4 regions of the Streptomyces sp. HSS9-12 genome follow, and region 1 is predicted to be linked to each of the others. Evidence: riboswitches for the same ligand, from Rfam matches in the RefSeq annotation. Region 1 holds a riboswitch; each other region holds the start of a gene.
The links. A riboswitch is a leader RNA that binds a small molecule or an ion and turns the genes downstream of it on or off. The one in region 1 is predicted to bind cobalamin.
Positions count from the first base shown of each region.

Region 2: it holds a riboswitch for cobalamin, as region 1 does, so the genes downstream of both, ACY34J_RS11760 (CbtB domain-containing protein) here and ACY34J_RS02495 (ribonucleoside-diphosphate reductase subunit alpha) in region 1, are expected to answer to the same signal.
Region 3: it holds a riboswitch for cobalamin, as region 1 does, so the genes downstream of both, ACY34J_RS22325 (prenyltransferase/squalene oxidase repeat-containing protein) here and ACY34J_RS02495 (ribonucleoside-diphosphate reductase subunit alpha) in region 1, are expected to answer to the same signal.
Region 4: it holds a riboswitch for cobalamin, as region 1 does, so the genes downstream of both, ACY34J_RS13775 (cobalamin biosynthesis protein) here and ACY34J_RS02495 (ribonucleoside-diphosphate reductase subunit alpha) in region 1, are expected to answer to the same signal.

Region 1 is NZ_JBUEGC010000003.1:94,672-99,390, reverse strand. It holds gene ACY34J_RS02495 (ribonucleoside-diphosphate reductase subunit alpha) at 1-2,347, opposite strand, end outside; cobalamin riboswitch at 2,499-2,630, opposite strand; gene mctP (monocarboxylate uptake permease MctP) at 2,949-4,622, opposite strand; gene ACY34J_RS02485 (DUF3311 domain-containing protein) at 4,619-4,719, opposite strand, start outside.
Region 2 is NZ_JBUEGC010000017.1:67,171-71,889, forward strand. It holds gene ACY34J_RS11750 (molybdopterin cofactor-binding domain-containing protein) at 1-2,296, opposite strand, end outside; gene ACY34J_RS11755 (histidine phosphatase family protein) at 2,672-3,247, opposite strand; cobalamin riboswitch at 3,360-3,513, shown strand; gene ACY34J_RS11760 (CbtB domain-containing protein) at 3,549-3,767, shown strand; gene ACY34J_RS11765 (CbtA family protein) at 3,782-4,546, shown strand; partial or broken gene ACY34J_RS11770 (sigma factor) at 4,669-4,719, shown strand, end outside.
Region 3 is NZ_JBUEGC010000046.1:12,095-16,813, forward strand. It holds gene ACY34J_RS22315 (energy-coupling factor transporter transmembrane component T family protein) at 1-80, opposite strand, end outside; gene ACY34J_RS22320 (SCO2322 family protein) at 77-706, opposite strand; gene ACY34J_RS22325 (prenyltransferase/squalene oxidase repeat-containing protein) at 961-2,211, opposite strand; cobalamin riboswitch at 2,356-2,511, opposite strand; gene ACY34J_RS22330 (TetR family transcriptional regulator) at 2,940-3,545, opposite strand; gene ACY34J_RS22335 (glycosyltransferase family 4 protein) at 3,766-4,719, shown strand, end outside.
Region 4 is NZ_JBUEGC010000021.1:53,453-58,171, reverse strand. It holds gene cobN (cobaltochelatase subunit CobN) at 1-763, opposite strand, end outside; gene ACY34J_RS13780 (cobyric acid synthase) at 801-2,336, opposite strand; gene ACY34J_RS13775 (cobalamin biosynthesis protein) at 2,333-3,280, opposite strand; cobalamin riboswitch at 3,447-3,575, opposite strand; gene ACY34J_RS13770 (hypothetical protein) at 3,759-3,995, opposite strand; gene ACY34J_RS13765 (anion permease) at 4,024-4,719, opposite strand, start outside.

The sequences.
Region 1 (4,719 bases):
TCTGCTGTACTGGGGGTCCCCCCGCCGAAGGCAGGGCGCGGAGGTCGGCGGCCGTCGAGTTGCCGGCCGCGCGGGCGATCCGGGTGGCCGGGCGCGAACGCAGGTAGTACGTCGTCTTCAGGCCCTGCTTCCATGCGTACAGGTACATCGAGCTGAGCTTGCCGATGGTCGGCGAGGCCATGAAGAGATTCAGCGATTGGCTCTGGTCGAGGAACGGCGTACGGGCCGCGGCCATGTCGATCAGGGCCCGCTGCGGGATCTCCCACGCCGTGCGGTACAACGTGCGCACGTCCTGAGGCAGCCAGGCGAAGTCCTGCACCGAGCCGCCCGATTCGCGCAGCGCCTCGCGGGTCCGGGCGTCCCACACACCCAGCTGCTTCAGCTCCTCCACCAAGTACGAGTTGACCTGAAGGAATTCGCCCGACAAGGTCTCGCGCTTGAAGAGGTTCGAGACCTGCGGCTCGATGCACTCGTACACGCCCGCGATCGAGGCGATCGTGGCCGTGGGCGCGATCGCCAGCAGCAGGGAGTTGCGCATGCCGGTCCGGGCCATACGGGCGCGCAGCGCCTCCCAGCGCTCCGGCCAGTGCGGCTGGACGCCGTAGTGATCCGGGTGCAGCACCCCGCGTGCGGCGCGCGTGGAGGACCAGGCCGGGTGCGGGCCGTGCCGGTCGGCGAGGTCGCAGGACGCCTCGTACGCCGCGAGCATGATGCGCTCGGCGATCTGGGTGGACAGCCGTGCCGCCCCGGGGGAGTCGAAGGGCAGCTTGAGGCGGAAGAAGACGTCCTGCAGGCCCATCACGCCGAGGCCCACCGGGCGCCAGCGCTCGTTGGACGCCGCCGCCTGGCGGGTCGGGTAGTAGTTGATGTCCACGACCCGGTCGAGGAAGGTGACGGCGGTGTGCACGCTGGCGTCCAGCCGCTCCCAGTCAACCGTCCCGTCCGCACCCAGATGGGCAGCGAGGTTGACGGACCCCAGGTTGCACACGGCCGTCTCGCCGTCGCTGGTGACCTCCAGAATCTCGGTGCAGAGGTTGGAGGAGTGGATGACCTTGCCCGGCTCGGCCGTCTGGTTGGCGGTGCGGTTGGCAGCGTCCTTGAAGGTCATCCAGCCGTTGCCGGTCTGCGCGAGGGTGCGCATCATCCGGGCGTAGATCTGCCGGGCCGGAACCTGCTTGACGTAGCGGCCCTCCGCCTCCGCCGTGCGGTAGGCCAGGTCGAACTCCTCGCCCCACAGGTCGACCAGCTCCGGCACGTCGGAGGGCGAGAACAGCGACCACACCCCGTCCGCCTCGACGCGGCGCATGAACTCGTCCGGGATCCAGTGCGCCAGGTTGAGATTGTGGGTGCGGCGCGCGTCCTCGCCGGTGTTGTCACGCAGCTCCAGGAACTCCTCGAGGTCCGCGTGCCAGGTCTCCAGATAGACGCAGGCCGCGCCCTTGCGCCGGCCGCCCTGGTTCACGGCCGCGACCGAGGCGTCCAAGGTGCGCAGGAACGGCACGATGCCGTTGGAGTGCCCATTGGTGCCGCGGATCAGAGCACCGCGGGACCGCACCCGGCTGTACGGCAGGCCGATGCCGCCCGCGTGCTTCGACAGCCGCGCGACCTGGTGGTACCGGTCGTAGATGGAGTCCAGCTCGTCCAGCGGCGAGTCCAGCAGATAGCAGGAGGACATCTGCGGGTGCCGGGTACCGGAGTTGAAGAGGGTGGGGGAGCTGGGCAGATAGTCCAGGCGGCTCATCAGCCGGTAGAGCGCGGCCACCTCGTCGACCGCCCGGCCCGCGTTGCCAGCGGCGAGGCCGCAGGCGACGCGCAGCATGAAGTGCTGCGGCGTCTCGATGACCTGACGCGTCGTGGGGTGGCGCAGCAGATAGCGGCTGTGCAAGGTGCGCAGCCCGAAGTAGCCGAAGCGGTCGTCGGCGCCGTCGGCCAGCGCCGTCTCGACAAGCGTGTCCAGGCGCGCGGCGTGTGTCCGTACGAACTCCGCGGTGCTGTCGGCGATCAGACCCTCGCGGTGGCCGGTCCCGACGGAGGCGGAGAAGGAGACCGCACCCTGGCTCGCGGCCTCGTCGGCGATGGCGCGGGAGAGCAGACGCGCCGCGAGCCGCGAGTACTGCGGGTCCTCGGAGATCAGACCGGCCGCGGCCTCGGTCGCCAGCCCCCGCAACTCGGCCTCGTCCGAACCCGCGTGACGGCCGCGCAGCGCCGCGGCGGCGACCCGGCCGGGGTCGGTCGCGGGAAGGTCGGCGGTGAGGTCGGTCAGGGTGCGCAGCAGCGCGGTTCCGGGGCCTTCGGGGCCGTCCTCGGCTGTGGTCGATGAGGACGGATCTACGGGCGCGATGGTCACCGGTGTGCTCTCCCTCGCTCGGCTGGGGGCCGCGAGGGGTGATGCGCGACGGGCGCATACGGGCGTACGTCCCCCGGGCAGGGCGAAGTGACACCGCGCAGCGTCCGCCGACCCAACCCGCGAGGCCCGGACGATTTCGGCCCGGTCGGTCGATCCGGGCAGGCCGCCGACAGGTATTCGGACTGGCACGCGCGACGTGCGCGTGTCTACACCGTTGCGGGACAGTTCCGGAGTCGCACCGGATTCCCCTGCTGCGGCAGCGAGCATGAGCATACATCTTGTGCTGTAGTCCGCGCGCGGCCCCCACATATTGTGGCGGGGCTTGGGGTGGCCACATCGGGCTCGCCCATCACAGCTCGCAGCTGAGCACCTGCAGCACGACGCCCGGTATCGGCTCCCAGTCCCGCTCCGGAGCCCGTAGAAACCCAGCCGCCGTACAGCCGATGGGCCGTCACCATCTTCTGGTTTCAGGTGGGGGGGAGCGGAGTCACGAAGCCGAGTGTGCACCAGGGGTATGACAACGGGCCGCCGCCCCGTGCGGGGGCGACGGCCCGTGGCCGGTGCGTACCGTACGGCTGCCTGACCGTACGGATCCGCGGTGTCAGTTCTTGGCGGGGGCTTCCGCGGTGTCAGCGGCGTCGTCGGGACCCGGGCCGGGCGCTCCGACTGTGGCCGGCGGCAGCTTGGTCCGCACGCCAGGCTCGCCCGCATCCGCCGTGTAGTCGTCCGCGGAGGTCTCGTCCACACCCTCCGGCGCCTTGACGGCCTTCAGGACCACCGTGAGCACCACCACGACCGCGACGTTCAGCACGAAGGCGGTCAGCCCGATGTAGCCCTTCTCGCCGATGAGCGGAATCAGGTTGGTGTTGCCGAAGTGCGGCTGATTGGGACCCGGCGTCTCGTACGCCTTCCAGGTGCCGTAGAGCATGCCGGCCGCCCAGCCCGCGATCAGCGCCCAGCGGTGGAACCACCGCGTGAACAGGCCGCCCACCAGCGCCGGAACGGTCTGCAGGATCCAGATCCCGCCGAGCAGCTGGAAGTTGATCGCCACCGTCTTGTCCATGGTCAGGACGAAGGCCAGTGCACCGACCTTCACCAGCAGCGAGGCGATCTTGGAGACCTTGGCCTCCTGCGCCGGCGTCGCGTCCCGCTTGATGAAGTCCTTGTAGATGTTCCTGGTGAACAGGTTCGCGGCGGCGATCGACATGATGGCCGCTGGGACCAGTGCGCCGATGCCGACGGCCGCGAACGCCACACCCGCGAACCAGTCCGGGAACATGTTCTCGAACAGCTGCGGGATCGCCAGCTGCCCGTTCTCCACCTTGATCCCGGCGGCGATCGCCATGAAGCCGAGCAGCGCCAGCATGCCCAGCATCAGCGAGTACAGCGGCAGGATCGTCGTGTTGCGCCGGATGACGTTGCGGCTCCCGCTGGAGAGCACCGCGGTCACCGAGTGCGGGTACAGGAAGAGCGCCATCGCGGAGCCGAGGGCCAGCGTGGCGTACGCCCACTGCGCCTGCGGTGCCGTGACGAGCGAGCCGCGGGGCAGCCCCGTCTGCGGGTTCTTCACCGCGAAAGCGTCGCTCGCCGCGGAGAAGATGTGGTCAAAGCCGCCCAGCTTGATCGGTATGTAGATGATCGCCACCGCGATGACGAGGTAGATCAGGGTGTCCTTGACGAAGGCGATGAGCGCGGGGGCGCGCAGCCCGGAGGAGTACGTGTAGGCGGCGAGCACACCGAAGGCGATCAGCAGCGGCAGGTCCTTGACGAACCAGTGGGTGCTCGTGCCGCCGCCGATGCCCATCACGTCCAGCACCGCCTGAATGCCGACGAGCTGGAGCGCGATGTACGGCATGGTCGCGAGGATCCCGGTGACCGCGAGCGCCAGCGACAGGCCCTTGGAGCCGAAGCGGCCGCGTACGAAGTCCGAGGAGGTCACGTAGCCGTGCCGGTGCGCGACCGACCACAGCCGCGGCAGGAACGTGAAGACCAGCGGATACGTGATGATCGTGTACGGCACGGCGAAGAAGCCGGCCGCGCCCGCCGCGTAGATCGCCGCCGGGACGGCGACGAAGGTGTAGGCGGTGTAGAGGTCGCCGCCGAGCAGGAACCAGGTGATCCAGGTGCCGAAGCTGCGGCCGCCCAGGCCCCACTCGTCGAGGTTCTCGGCGTTCTCCGCGCGCCGCCACTTGGCGGCCAGGAAGCCCATGACCGTCACGGCGACGAAGAAGAGGCCGAACACGACCAGGGCGATGACGTTCACGCCGTCCTTCACTGCGACGCACCCCCCTTGCGCGCCTTCTCATGGCGCCGGATCACGGCGTACGCGACGGCGGTGAGTGCGGTAGAGATCAGCACCCAGAGCATCTGGT
Region 2 (4,719 bases), on a different contig from region 1:
GGGGAACGGTCGGCAGCGGCTCGAAGCCGAGCGGGCCGTCATGGTTGATCGGGAATCGGGTCGGCATTGATCCGGTGGCCCGGCCGTACGCGCAGGCGACGGCCGCCATCGCCCCGGCGACGGCCAGCTCCCCTGCCCCGCCGGGCTTGCCGGTGGTCGGCGGCATCACCACGATCCGCAGCTCGGGGGGCGTGTTCCACTGGCGGGTGTAGAAGTAGTTGTCCCAGCTGCCCTCGAGGAAGTGTCCGTCCTTGAGGTGCAGGCTGGAGCTGAGGGTGATGGCGATGCCATCCATGATCCCGCCCATCATCTGGGCCTCCAGGCCGCGTGGATTGACGGCGAGACCGACGTCCACGGCGCAGACGACCTTGGTGACCCGCGGTCCGGTGTAGGCGTCATGGACCTTACGGCCGGTCGTGTCCGAACGGCAGTCGATCTCGACGAGCACCGCGACGACGGCGTGGTACTCGGGGTGGATCGCGATGCCCTGCGCGGTCCCGGCCGGCATCGCCCGTCCCCAGCCGCCGATCTGCGCGACCTTGTCGAGCACGGCACGTGCGCGGTCGTCCTTGAGGAACTCCCGGCGGAACCGGTAGGGGTCCTTGCCCATCGCGTTGGCGAGCTGGTCGACGATGAGCTCCTGCGCGCATCTGACGTTGGGTGAGTAGATGTTGCGCATGCTGCCGGTGTTGAACCCCTTGTCCACCTCGCTCAGCAGCTGGGTGGTGGTGCCGAAGTTGTAGGGCGTCTGCTGGGTGAGTTCGAATACCGTTTCGGAGAAGCCGATGTCGCCTACGGGCAGCTTCGCGGCCATGGCGGTGATGATCTCGCCGAGGCCGTGGCCGAAGTCCGTGGCCACGGAGGTGTGCCGCTGCTCGAGCGCGAGCACCTCGCTCCCCGTGTACGTGGCACGCACTCGGCTCGTGGACATCGGGTGCGTGCGACCCTGCCGGAAATCGTCGGTGCGATGCCACATGAGTTTGACCGGCTTGCCCATGGTCTGTGAGATCTCGGCCGCTTCCTGTGCTGCGTCGAAGAACAGCTTGCGTCCGAACGACCCGCCGCCCTCGGTGACATGTACCGTGACCGCGGTCGGCGGCAACCCGAGCTTCTCCGCGATCGCCTGCTGGGCCACGATCGGCGACTTCAGCGCGGCCCAGATCTCGGCCCGGTCGGGCCTGACGTCGGCCACCGCGCAGTTCGGCTCCAATGCGCTGTTGCTGGCGAACTGAAACGTGAAGGTGCCCTCCACGGCCTTCGTCAGCAGTCCCAGCTTCGGTACCGCGAACGGAAGCTCGGCTTCCTTCAGTTCCCGCAGCACGGTGGCATCGGACGCTCCGTCCTCGGTGCCGGGGCCCCAGGTCACCTGCAATGCCCGCACCGCGTCGATGCACTGCCCGAAGGTCTTTCCCCGTACCGCTACGCCGGTGGAGACGCTCGCGACATCGGTGATGCCCGGCATCGCCCGTACCGCTGCCAGGTTCTGTACCGACCGCACCGTGCCGTTGATCGTAGGCGGCCGGCACACCATGGTCGGCTTTGCGCCGGGTATGTCCAGGTCCATGGCGAACTGCTTACGGCCCGTGACGCTTTCGAGCGCGTCGATCCGGCTCTGTGCTGTGCCGATGACCGAGAAGTGCGACTGCGGTTTGAGAGTGACGGACACCTGCACGGTCTGCGGGCTCGCGGCCTTCTCCGCCAGCGAGCCGTAGGTCGCGCTCTTGCCGCTCTCTGAGGTGATCATCCCTGCGCGGCTGGTCAGCGCCGATACCGGCTCGCCGAACTCCGCGGCCGCGGCCTCCAGCAGCCGGTGCCTGGCAGTGGCCGCCGCGACGCGGATCGGGGTGTAGGTGGAGATGGTGGTGTTCGACCCGCCGGTGAGCTGGTTGAACAGCAGCTCCGGACGCGCATCGGCGAGCGTGATGCGGATCTTGTCCAGGGGCAGGTCCAGCTCTTCCGCGATCAGCATCGCGCTGGAGGTGGTGATGCCCTGACCCACCTCGGCGCGCGGCAGCGCGAACGAGGCGGTGCCATCGGTGTGCACCTGAATGCTGATCAGGTTGGACGTGGGCCGCGCGGCATCCGTGAGCATGTCGTTGAGGTCGTACAGCTCGGACGGCTGGGAAGGCGACGGGACAGCCGCCGCAGCATGTGAGGGTGCCACAGCCGTTTCCCCCAACTGCGCTGCCACCGTCAGTGTCGAAGCTGCCACCACGTATCCCAGGAATCGCCGCCGTCCCACCTCGCGGGGGGCGGCTGCCTCCTCCGACTGCTGCGGACCCTCGTGGGCTCCCATCACCTGTCCTCTCGACAAATTCGAACAGCTTCGCGGCGAGGGCCGCCGTACCGGTCAGCACGGGGGGTTACGGACCGGAAGCCACTTCTCGCCGGTCAACGGACTGTCGTCGGGCAGCCCGCTTGGACTCAGCAACCGCCTCCGCCATTGATGGGAGTGACTGCCGGGTTCCTAGAGTTGACTGTTCAAACTCGGAGCGATCCAAACGCATGAGCGGCTTCCATTGCATCGGGGAACGATGTGCCGGTGGCCGTCGCTTCGTATCGGCTACCGGCGATGGGCGCACACCGCGGATCGGGATTAGGACGCTCCCGCTGGGGTCCCCCATGCCGAAGGCCGGGGGAGGGCGGGGGCGAACCGACTGCGTTCCCCAGCCTACCCGCCGTCGCCCAGCGGCCGTCCGGCCCGCAGGTTCCATCGCCCGGCGCGCCCGCTCAACTCCACGGCGGCCAGCGGTGGTACGTCGATCCGCCAGAACGCCTGCACGGGCAGATCCAGCGCCCGTACGACCGCCGCCCGTACGACATCGACCTCGACGACGGCGACCACCCGCCCCGGCTCACTGGCCTCCCTCTTCAGCCAGCCGCCCACCCGGTCGCACAGTTCGAACAGCGACTCCCCGCCGTGCGGTGCGCACGCCGGGTCCGTAAGCCAGGCCTTCACCGCCTCGGGCTCGGCGGCGGTGACCTCCTCCAGGGTCATGCCGCTCCACCGGCCCATCGCAAGCCCGGCCAACTCGGGCCGCGGCACCGCGTCCAGGCCGAGACCGGTGGCGGTCTCCCCGCAGCGTGCGGTGGGGGAGATGGCTACGCGGTCCGCAGCCGGCACGCTTTCGGCGGCGAACCGAGCGCGCCGCAGCCCCGCGGCGTCCAGGGAGCAGCCGTCGTCGAAGCGCGCCTGCCGCAGAGCAGCACTCACCGCTGGTGAGATCAACATCACCCGAGTGGTCACACGCCACTCCTCCCTGGGCCAACCAGCCGATGAGTACCGGGCCTTGGGGGCACACATGCGGAATGGTGTGCACCCCTGTGCGGCCCGCGCGCCCCTTGGCCGGATCGCCCATTCGCGATACCGTCGCGACGATATTGACGACGGCAAACGGAAGCCGGTGGGAATCCGGCACGGTCGCGCCACTGTAAGCCCGGCAGGAGCCGACCCCGCCCCGGGGTGGTGATCGCTGGGTGAGTCAGACCCGCTGCCGTCGTTCCGAGCTCCAACGACATGGGACGCGCGTTCCCCGGGAGGTCCTGCCATGGCGCAGTCCGTCGCCCCGCCGACTCTTGCCCCCGCCGCTCCGGCCACGCTGCCGATCCGGGTGATCCTGCCCTGGGCGGCCTTCTTCGGCATCCTGATGCTGATCCTGCTGTACTTCGTCGGTGCCGAGCAGGGCGCGACGGCGCTGCTCTCCGGCGAGAACGTGCACGAGTGGGTGCACGACGGCCGCCACCTGCTCGGTTTCCCCTGCCACTGACAGGGGCCCCGAACGTGAACTCCATCACCGTCAGATCTCTCCTGGTGCGCGGCATGCTCGCCGGCCTCGCCGCCGGGCTGCTCGCCCTCGTCGTCGCCTATCTGCTCGGCGAACCGCACGTGGACGCCGCCATCGCGTACGAGGAGGGACACTCCCACGAACACGGCGCGGAGCTGGTGAGCCGCACCATGCAGTCCACCGCTGGACTGGCCACCGGCGTGCTCATCTACGGCGTGGCGCTGGGCGGCATCGCGGCCCTGGCGTTCTGCTTCGCCCTGGGCCGGATCGGCCGCTTCAGTCCGCGCGCGACCGCCGCCCTGCTGTCGGCCGCCGCCCTGGTCGCGGTCTACCTGGTGCCGTTCCTGAAGTACCCGGCCAACCCGCCGTCGGTCGGCGACCCCGACACCATCGGCAAGCGCACCACGCTGTACTTCCTGATGATGGCCCTCAGCGTGCTGCTGGCGGTCGCGGCCGTCATCCTGGGCAAGCGCCTCGCGCCGCGACTGGGCACCTGGTACGCCACGGTGGTGGCCGGGGCGGGGTTCGTCCTCGCTGTCGGTCTGGCCTACGCGTTCCTGCCGACGATCAACGAGGTGCCGCACGACTTCTCGGCGACGCTGCTGTGGCAGTTCCGCCTCGCGGCCCTGGCCATCCAGCTCACCCTGTGGGCCTCCTTCGGGGTGCTGTTCGGCCACCTCGCGGAGCGGGTCCTTCAGCCTCGTAGCGAAACCGCCGGCAGCCAGCCGGTGGCTGTGGAGGTAGCACCCGCAGCCAACTGAGGCAGCCATACGGAAGGGTCCGCCGGGTAGCTAGCTACCCGGCGGACCCTTCCTTTCGTTGTGCGCGCGGCGGATGTCAGGGCAGCGCCGGGTAGGGCACGAAGGTGCTGCTGTTCTCGTCGATGGCGAGGTGCTGCCGTGAGACGTACGACCGAGGTCGAGGACTGCTGCGT
Region 3 (4,719 bases), on a different contig from region 1:
CGCAGCGAGAGCCGCCGGCGACGCGGATGGGCGATGGGCCTGTTGTCGCGGGGTGGCACTGGTCGTGGCTCCGTGGTCATCCGCGGCGGCGGCGCGCCTGCCACAGCGCGGCGGCGCCGAGGCCGAGGACGACCGCAAGTCCCGCGAGGAGGCCCGCGGACGGGCCGCCGTCCTGAGCCGCCCGCTTCCGCTTCGCCGACGCGTCGGCCTTCGAAGCCGACGCGGAGCCGTCGCCGGATATCTCGTCGGCGCAGCCCGTCTTCGGGTAGCCGGAAATCGCGCACAGCAGCGCGTCGGAGTTGTAGCGCAGCGGCTTGGCGACGGCGGCGAGCGCTTCGGCGGTCGTCGCGTCCTCGGCGACGCGAGCGCACTCCGTACGGGGCTTCGGCGGCGTCTCGCCGCCGCGGCCGGCAGCGGCTGGGGGAGCGTCCGCCGCGGTGCCGAAGTCGATGACGAGCGCGATCCGCTTGGCGCCGCGCTTGGGGTCGGTGCCCCCGCAGATCGTGTCGAAGGCCGCGGTGCCGCGTGGCTGGGCGGCGTCCTGGGAGTCCTCGCTGACGGAGAAGCGGAAACCGTGGATATCGCCGTCGGCCGGCCGCGCGGTCGCCGGCCCCTCGGTGGCGTATGCCCAACTGCCGCCGTGGCGCTCCCAGAACGACCAGTAGCGGTACCCCTGGGCGGACCCCGCGGCCAGGGTCCTCGGCATGTGCGGGTGCCCGGCCGCTTGCGCCGGTATCGCGCCCAGCACGGTGCCCGCGGCGATGGCGAGGCCGGTGGCGCAGGCCGCGACGGCGACCGCGCCGTGGAGTCCCCGGCCGGCCCGGCGGTCGCCGGGGCTGCCGGCCCGTCGCCCCTCCGCGTTGGCGACCGTCGGCGAGGCCCCGTGACGAAGGGCGGCCGGCTGCCCGCCCCCCTTCGCCGTAGACCGCCGAGCGGTGTAACGCTCCCGCTCCGTCATCGCTACTTCCTGCGGCCGCTGATGAGGATGCCGATGCCGATGCCCGCGACAAGGCCCACGCCGACGATCCACCACACCGCCGTACCGTTGCCCTCATCGGCGGCGTTCCGCTCCGGGCCCGCCTGCCCGGCGGCGTGCTCGGCGGCCGGCTTCGGGCCCGTGGCGTTCAGCTGCCGCACCAGGTCGGTGCCACCGAAGTCGCGCGGGTCGGCGCCGGTCGCGTGGACGGCCAGGACCAGCTGGGCGAGGGCGGCGGGGTCGCCCTGCGACCACCGTGCGGAGTTCTTCTCCAGCCACCGCAGCGGCTTCTCGGCCGCCTCGCGGTGCCCGCCCGCGGCGAGCGCGAGGACGGCGTCGGCGGTGTTGCCGTAGTCGGGCTGGTTCTTGGCGCCCGGCATTGCCGACATCAGGTGCCGGCCGCTCCTCTCCAGCGCCTTGGCGAGGTACGCGGCCCCGCCCTGCGCCGCGTCGTCCGGCTCGCGCGCGTCCTTGGCATCGGAGGCACCGCAGTCGATCGGCTTGACCGCCTCGTCCGTGCCCTTGTCCAGCGGCTCCACCGCCAGGCCCTTGCCGAGGCCGGCGAGGGCCGCGGCCGCCGTCGCGTCGGCGTTGGCGGTGAGCTTGCCGCCCTTGGGCTGGTAGGCGAACGCGCCCTGCTCGCCCGCCTTCTCATCGCAGCCGAGCTGGAAGCCGACCAGCGCGTCGTACGCCGACTTGCCCTTCTGGGACTTCACGTCCTCCGGCTTTCGGCCCGCCGCGACGAGGGCGCCGATGACGACCGACGTCGAGTTGGCGTCGCTCGGGCTGCCCGGGTTGTAGCCCCAGCCGCCGTCCTGGTTCTGCACGGTCTTCAGCCAGTCCACCGACTTCGACACGGCGCTCGCATGGCCGCCGAGCGCGGCCAGTGCCTGTACGGCCACCGCGGTCGCGTTGCTGTCGACCGGCGTCTTCGCGTCGCACTCCTCCGTGGGGTCCGCCCGGTACGCGGCGAAGCCGCCCGAGGAGCACTGCTGCCCGGCGAGCCAGTCCACGGCCTTCTTCGCCGGGGTCACACCCACCGTGTCCTGCGCGAGCAGGGCCACCGACTGCCGCCACACCCCGTCGTACGTGGGGTCCTTCGTGCCGTACAGGCCCGAGGGGAGCTTCGGGGCGGCGGAGGGGGAGGGCGACGCGTCGGCGATCGCGGTCGGGGCGGCAACCGCACAGAGCACGGCCGACGCGGCGAGGGCCGCGGCGCTGCGGCGTACGTTCATAGCGGTGGTGCCTCTCGATGTGTCGCGGTGGTGAGGGATACGGGGGCAGGGCACGGCCGTTCCCTCACGCGTTCGTCGCGCGATGGCACCGGGCTCGCCTTCCGCACTCCTCGACGGTGCCGCTGCCGGTGGTACCGGCGGCGGGAGCCTTCGTCGTCTCCGGTCGGGTGCTCCGGCTCGCCCCGGTCGATGCGTACGCGGGTACGCCCTGGGCTCACGGTTGCGGGTCAGCGCCGGATTTGCACCGGCTTCCCCCGATCGGACACGGATGCAGTTGTCGCCGGACAGCTTAACCGGGCACGCTGACGCGCCCTGATGGCGGGCGGGCGTGAACGATGGGGCGGGCAGGGATGCGGTGGGCGGCGGTGGCCGCCGCGCGCTGTGCTTTCGTGGGCGGTGCAGTGGGCGGAGGTGTTGGCCTGGCGCTCGCTGGCAGCGTGCGGCCAGGGCCCGGGCGCCGCCGCGAAGGCAGGCCCCCGGGGAGGCGTGATGGGCCCGCCGGGAGACGCGGAGGCGGGTCGCCGTGCCCGTGGCGGATTTCCGCGGCGGGGTTTCTGCCGGCGCAGTCGTGGGCGAGTGGGTAGCGGCCGGCCGTTGGCTGTGGGTGAGCAGGGGCGCACGGGTGGCTGCCCGCCGGGAGAGGCGGAGGCGGGTCGCCGTGCCCACGGCGGGTCTCATCCGCCGCGATACGAGGCATGCGGGGCAAAACCCGGGCGCGGAACGCCCGGTCAGGACGGCGTTGTGACGTCGATCAGGCGGCAGACCGTTTCGATGTCGATCTTCACCTGGGCAATGGAGGCCCGCCCGGAGAGCCATGTGATCAGCGCCGAGTGCCACGTGTGCTCGATGACCCGGACCGCCGAGAGCTGCTCGGGGGTCGGCGCCCCGTCCAGCCCCATCGCGTCCAGAATGATCGCGGTCGTCAGCCGCGACACCGTGTCCACCTCGGAGCTCACCGACCGGTCGGCGAAGGTCAGCGCCCGGACCATGGCGTCCGCCAGGTGCGGCTCGCGCTGCATCGCGCGGAACGCCCGCATCAGCGTCTGCGCCACCCGCGCGGACGGCTGCTCCTCGGTCGGTGGGCGCTTGCGCAGCGTCTCGTGCATGTGCTGCAGCTGGTCCTGCATGGTCGCGACCAGCAGATGCACCTTGGAGGGGAAGTAGCGATAGAGCGTGCCGAGGGCGACGTTGGAGAGCTCGGCGACCTCGCGCATCTGGACCGCGTCGAAGCCACCGCGGCTGGCCAGCTGAGCGCTGGCGTGCAGGATGCGCCGACGACGCGCCTCCTGGCGTTCCGTCAGGGGAGGGGAGGACGGCTGGCGCTCTGTCGTCATATGTCCCATTCCGTGACATCCGTGGTCTGCGTCGAAGTTGCGGGGGGTCCGCACAGCATGGCAGGGGCCGTGCCGTGGCGCGAATCACCTGCTCCGCCCCTCCCTGACGGGCTACCTGCGGGTAGATTCGTAGCTCCTTGAGCGATCAAGTCTGAAACTTGTTCTAGATTAGCGCGAGCGATTACGCTCCGGCTGAACTGCTGTGAGAAGGGGGCCGAGAGTGACCGCTGAGGCCATACCGGCAGCCGTGCCTCACTTCCCTGCCGGGGCATCCGCGGCCGAGCGCGGCGCCCCGCTGCGCATTGCGCTGCTGACCTACAAGGGGAACCCGTTCTGCGGGGGCCAAGGCGTCTACGTACGGCACCTGTCCCGCGAGCTCGCCCGGCTCGGCCACACCGTCGAGGTCATCGGCGCCCAGCCGTACCCCGTCCTCGACGCCGGAGTCACCCTCACCAAGCTGCCCAGCCTCGACCTGTACCGCCCGTCGGACCCGTTCCGCACTCCGGGGCGCGACGAGTACCGGGACTGGGTCGACGCCCTGGAGGTCGCCACCATGTGGACCGGCGGCTTCCCGGAGCCGCTGACCTTCAGCCTCCGCGCCCGTCGTCATCTCGCCGCCCGCCGCGGCGCGTTCGACATCATCCACGACAACCAGACCCTCGGCTACGGCCTGCTGGGCCTGGAGCGCCTCGGCTTCCCGCTGGTCACCACCATCCACCACCCGATCACCGTGGACCGCCGGCTGGAGCTGGACGCCGCCGACGGCTGGAAGCGCCGCCTCTCCGTACGCCGCTGGTACGGCTTCACGCGCATGCAGAAGCGGGTGGCACGCCGGCTGCCGTCCGTCCTGACCGTCTCCGGCTCCTCGCGCCAGGAGATCGTCGACCACCTCGGGGTGCGCCAGGACCGCGTCCATGTCGTGCACATCGGCGCGGACACCGAGCTGTTTTCCCCGGACCCGGCGGTTCCGGAAATCCCCGGCCGGATCGTCACCACCTCCAGCGCCGACGTACCGCTCAAGGGCCTGGTCTTCCTCGTCGAGGCGCTGGCCAAGCTGCGCACCGAGAACCCGCGCGCCCACCTCGTCGTCGTGGGCAAACGCGCCGAGGACGGGCCCGTCGCCGCCGCCATCGAGCGCTACGGGCTCGATGGAGCCGTCGAGTTCGTCAAGGGC
Region 4 (4,719 bases), on a different contig from region 1:
AGGACGTCAGGCACAGGCCCTGGAGCACGGGCACGTCCAGCTCCGCGAGAGCGCCCACGTCCCAGGCCTCGTCGTCGCCTCCCGCCGAGGCGTCGCTCGCCCGCGTGCCGCCCGCCGCGAGCACGGTCGCGATGAGCGCGTCCGTCCGCCCCAGCAGCTCGTACAGCCCCGGTTCCGCGCCGCGCAGCGAGCCGCAGTACACCGGCAGCGCATTGGCGCCCCGGGCTTCGATCGCATCGCACAGTACGTCCACGAACGCGGTGTTTCCGGACAGCTGGTGCGCCCGGTAGAACAGCACGCCCACCGTGGGGCGCGCGGGATCGTAACTGCGCTCCCCGTGCACCCCGTACATCGGCATCTCTCGCGGCGGCTCGAAGCCCTCACCGCTCATCAGGACGGTGTCGGAGAGGAAGCGCGCCAGTTCGCCGAGGTTGCCCGGCCCGCCCTCGACCAGGTAGCGCAGCGCCTCCGCCACGACACCGGCCGGGACCGACGACTCGGCCATCAGCTCCGCGTCCGGCACGGCCTCGCCGCCCAGCAGCACCGTCGGAATGCCGGACGCCCGCAGCACCGCGAGCCCGTCCTCCCAGGCCCGCTTGCCGCCCAGCAGCCGGACGACGGCGACGGCCGCGCCGTCCAGCAGGACCGGCAGCTCGGTCTCGACATCGACTCGCGCCGGGTTGCCGATCCGGTACGGCGCGCCGGAAGCGCGGGCCGCCAACAGGTCGGTGTCGGCGGTGGAAAGCAACAGCACAGTGCTCACGGTGCCCCCTTCGTGCGTACGTTCCGTACGTCGTTGTTCACGGCGCCCCCGGCGGGACGAACGGCAGCCCGGATGGGACCCCCGTCTCGATCAGCCGCAGCAGCGCATCCGTATCCGCGTGCTCTTCGATCAAGTCGCCGAGCAGATCGAGCTGCTCCTCGCGCAGCGTGCCGAACGACGTGTCGGGCGCAGGTACGAAGCGGCGCCCGGACGCAGCGGCGACCTCCAGCAGAAACCGCCGCCGGAACCCATCGCTCTCCAGCGAGCCGTGCCAGTGGGTGCCCCACACCGACCCCACCCGGCAGCCGTCCAGGAACGCCTCGTCCCCGCCCGTGACCTCGGCCACGCCGTGGTGGATCTCGTAGCCCTCGACGCGCTCACCGAGGGCCTGCCCCACCGGCCGGGTCAGGGTCTTCTCGGCCGCGAACCGCACCCGCACGGGCAGCAGCCCGAGCCCCTCGACCGTCCCCGCGCGCGACTCGACCTCGTCCTCGATGCGCTCGCCGAGCATCTGGAAGCCGCCGCAGATGCCCAGCACCGGCCGGCCCTCCGCAGCCCGCCGGACGACCGCGTCCGCGATCCCCCGCTCGCGCAGCCACCACAGCGCCCGTACGGTGCCGCGCGTGCCCGGCAGCACCACGAGGTCCGCGTCGGCGAGCTCCTCCGGCCGGTCCACGAACCGCACCACCACGCCGGGTTCGGCGGCAAGGGCGTCCACATCCGTGAAGTTCGACATCAGCGGTACGGCGGCGACCGCCACCCGCAGGACGTCCTCGCCGTGCGGCGGAGCGACCACCGGCTCCCTTACCGCGCCGCGCAGCGAGACGCTCCCCCAGCTACCGCTGGGAGGTACCCCCATGCCGTCCTCCTCGTCGATGCCCAGGCCGTGCCGGAAGGGGAGCACGCCGTACGTCGGCCGCCCGGTCAGGGTGTGCAGCATGTCCAGACCGGGCTCCAGCAGCGATACGTCCCCGCGGAACTTGTTGACCAGATAGCCGGCCACCAGCTGCTGGTCCTCCCGGCTCAGCAGCGCGGTCGTGCCGAAGAAGGAGGCGAAGACGCCGCCCCGGTCGATGTCGCCGACCACCACCACCGGCAGCCGGGCCGCCCGGGCCAGTCCCATGTTGACGATGTCCGTACGCCGCAGATTGATCTCGGCCGGACTTCCGGCCCCCTCGCAGATCACCGCGTCATACGTGCCCCGAAGCTCCTCCAGGCACTCCAGCACGGTGCCCAGCAGCTGCTCCTGACGCCCCGAGTGGTAGCCGCGGGCGCTCAGCTCGCCGACCGGCTTGCCCAGCAGCACCACCTGGCTGCTGCGGTCGCTGCCGGGCTTGAGCAGCACCGGGTTCATCAGCGCACTCGGCTCCACGCGCGCCGCCTGCGCCTGCATCGCCTGCGCCCGTCCGATCTCGGCGCCCTCGCGCGTCACGAACGAATTGAGCGACATGTTCTGCGCCTTGAACGGCGCGACGGAAACACCCTTGCGGGTGAGCCATCGGCAGATGCCCGCCGTGACGACGCTCTTCCCCGCGTCCGACGTGGTCCCCGCGACCAGCAACCCGCCGCTCATGCGCCCCCCTTGCTCCGAGTCCTCAGCAACCGCCCGGCGACGCACGCCGCCAGCGCCAGTACGGCCACCCGCCGTGACAGTCGTACGGCGCGCTCGATGTCCCGTACCTGCACCGGCCGGTTCTCCGCGCCCAGCACGGGCCGGTGCTCGATCCGGCCGCCGTACGACAGCCTGCCGCCCAGCCGGACGCCCAGAGCACCCGCGAACGCGGCCTCGACCGGCCCGGCGTTGGGACTCGGATGCTTGCGCGCATCGCGGCGCAGCACCCGCCACGCACCCCGCGGATCCGGCCCCGCCAGCACCGCCAGGGCGGCGGTCAGCCGCGAGCTGGGGAAGCCGGCCACGTCGTCCAGCCGCGCCGAGGCCCAGCCGAAGCGGCGGTGGCGCGGCGACTTGTGACCGACCATCGCGTCCAGGGTGTTGACCGCGCGGAAGCCGACCAACCCCGGTACGCCCGCGACGGCTCCCCACACCAGCGCGCCCACCACCGCGTCCGAGGTGTTCTCCGCCACCGACTCCACCACCGCGCGCGCGATCTGCTGCTCGTCCAGCGCCTTCGGGTCCCGGCCGCACAGATGCGGCAGCCGCTCGCGCGCCGCCTCGATGTCACCGGCGGCCAGGGCCGCGCCGATGGCCCGCGCTTCGCGGCACAGCGAGGTGCCGCCCAGTACGGCCCAGGTGGTGGCGGCGGTCAACGACACGGCGGCAGCGGGGGTGTGGCGTACGGCGCGCGACATCCCGGCCGCGGCGGTCACCGCACCGCCGGCGCACAGCGTCGCGTACAGGGCGCCGTAGCCGCGGTGGTCGCGCCACAACCGGCGCTCGACGGCGGATGCGGCGCGTCCGAAGGCGGCCACCGGGTGCCCGCGACGGGGGTCGCCCGCGACAAGGTCGCACACGAAGCCGAGAGCCGCAGCGCATACAAAGACGGCGTCTTCGGGCATTCCCGTATCGCCCGACTGATCGGCAGCCATCGGTCAGTTCGCCGTTGTTCCTGACAGGAATGGCTGGTGTGGCGCAGAGGCGCAGCGGGCTCTTCGACGGCAGCCGGGCATGGCGATATGTCCTCACTCAGGGTCCGCGCCCTGGCTCGACGTGACCGGCGGTGAGAGTCTCCTGGCTCCCGGATCGGCGCTTCCCCCGGCCTTCCAACCCGCCTCCGCGGGCCGTGACTTGTGGGATGGGGGAGCGCTCCCCGGTGACAGTGGCGGGACCGCGCCGGATTCGCACCGGCTTCCTCTCCTGCCGCCGTTGGGCTCCGGCAGTCCACCACGCCCCGCGAACGCCCGTCAACTTGCTCTTGACCTGGGAAGGCAGAGTGTGCTGAGCCCCACATGCGACGGGCGGGAAGCGCTTGGCAGCGCTTCCCGCCCGGTGGCGGCAGGTGTGTGTCGCGGGGGTCGTGCGGGGGTGCCGCCGGCCTTAGGCGACGATCAGATAGATGCCGTACGCAACGGCCGCCGTGCACAGCGCGTAACAGGCGTACGCAGCGGCGCGCGCCAGTGCGGTGGGCGCCACGGCTGCCGCCGTGCCGTCCGGCTGAGCCTCCTGCCTGGGGGAGGTGCCGGCGATACCGAGGGTGAACAGGCCCACGATCCCGACCGTCACCACGAGGCTGACGCCGAAGACCTGGCCGAGAGCAGCCCAGTCGATGTTCATGGAAAAGCTGTCCTTCGGGTCGGGCGGGTCAGACCGCGGCCTTCTCGGTGGCGGATTCCGGGGTGGTGCCCTTGTCGGCGCCGGTGCTCGCGTCGGTGGCGGCCGCGTCCTCGTCCGCCGACTCGCGTGCGACGCCGGCGGGCGGCGGAGCGACGGTCTTCATGGCCGCGGTCAGGACGCCCTCGGGCTCGACGTCGTTGACGTTGGTGTGGTCCACCGGCTTGCGCCGGGAGGCCACCCAGATCGCAGCGCTGGCAGCGAGCGCCAGTACGGCGACGGCGGCGACGCCCCAGTTGCCCTGCTCGGCGAGCAGGGCCGCGGCGGCGCCGATCAGCCCCGCGGCCGGCAGGGTCAGACCCCAGGCGACGACCATCCGGGTCGCGGTCGACCAGCGCACGACGGCACCCTTGCGCCCCAGGCCCGCGCCCATCACGGCGCCGGAACAGACCTGCGTGGTGGACAGCGCGAAGCCCAGGTGGGAGGAGGCCAGGATGGTGACCGCGGCGCCGGTCTGGGCGGCGAAGCCCTGCGGCGGCTGGATGTCGGTCAGGCCCTTGCCCATGGTGCGGATGATCCGCCAGCCGCCCAGGTACGTACCGAGCGCGATGGCGACACCGGCCGAGACGATGACCCACATCGGCGGGTCGGCGTTCGGGGCCAGCGCGCCGCCGGTGATCAGCGCCAGCGTCATGACGCCCATGGTCTTCTGCGCGTCGTTGGTGCC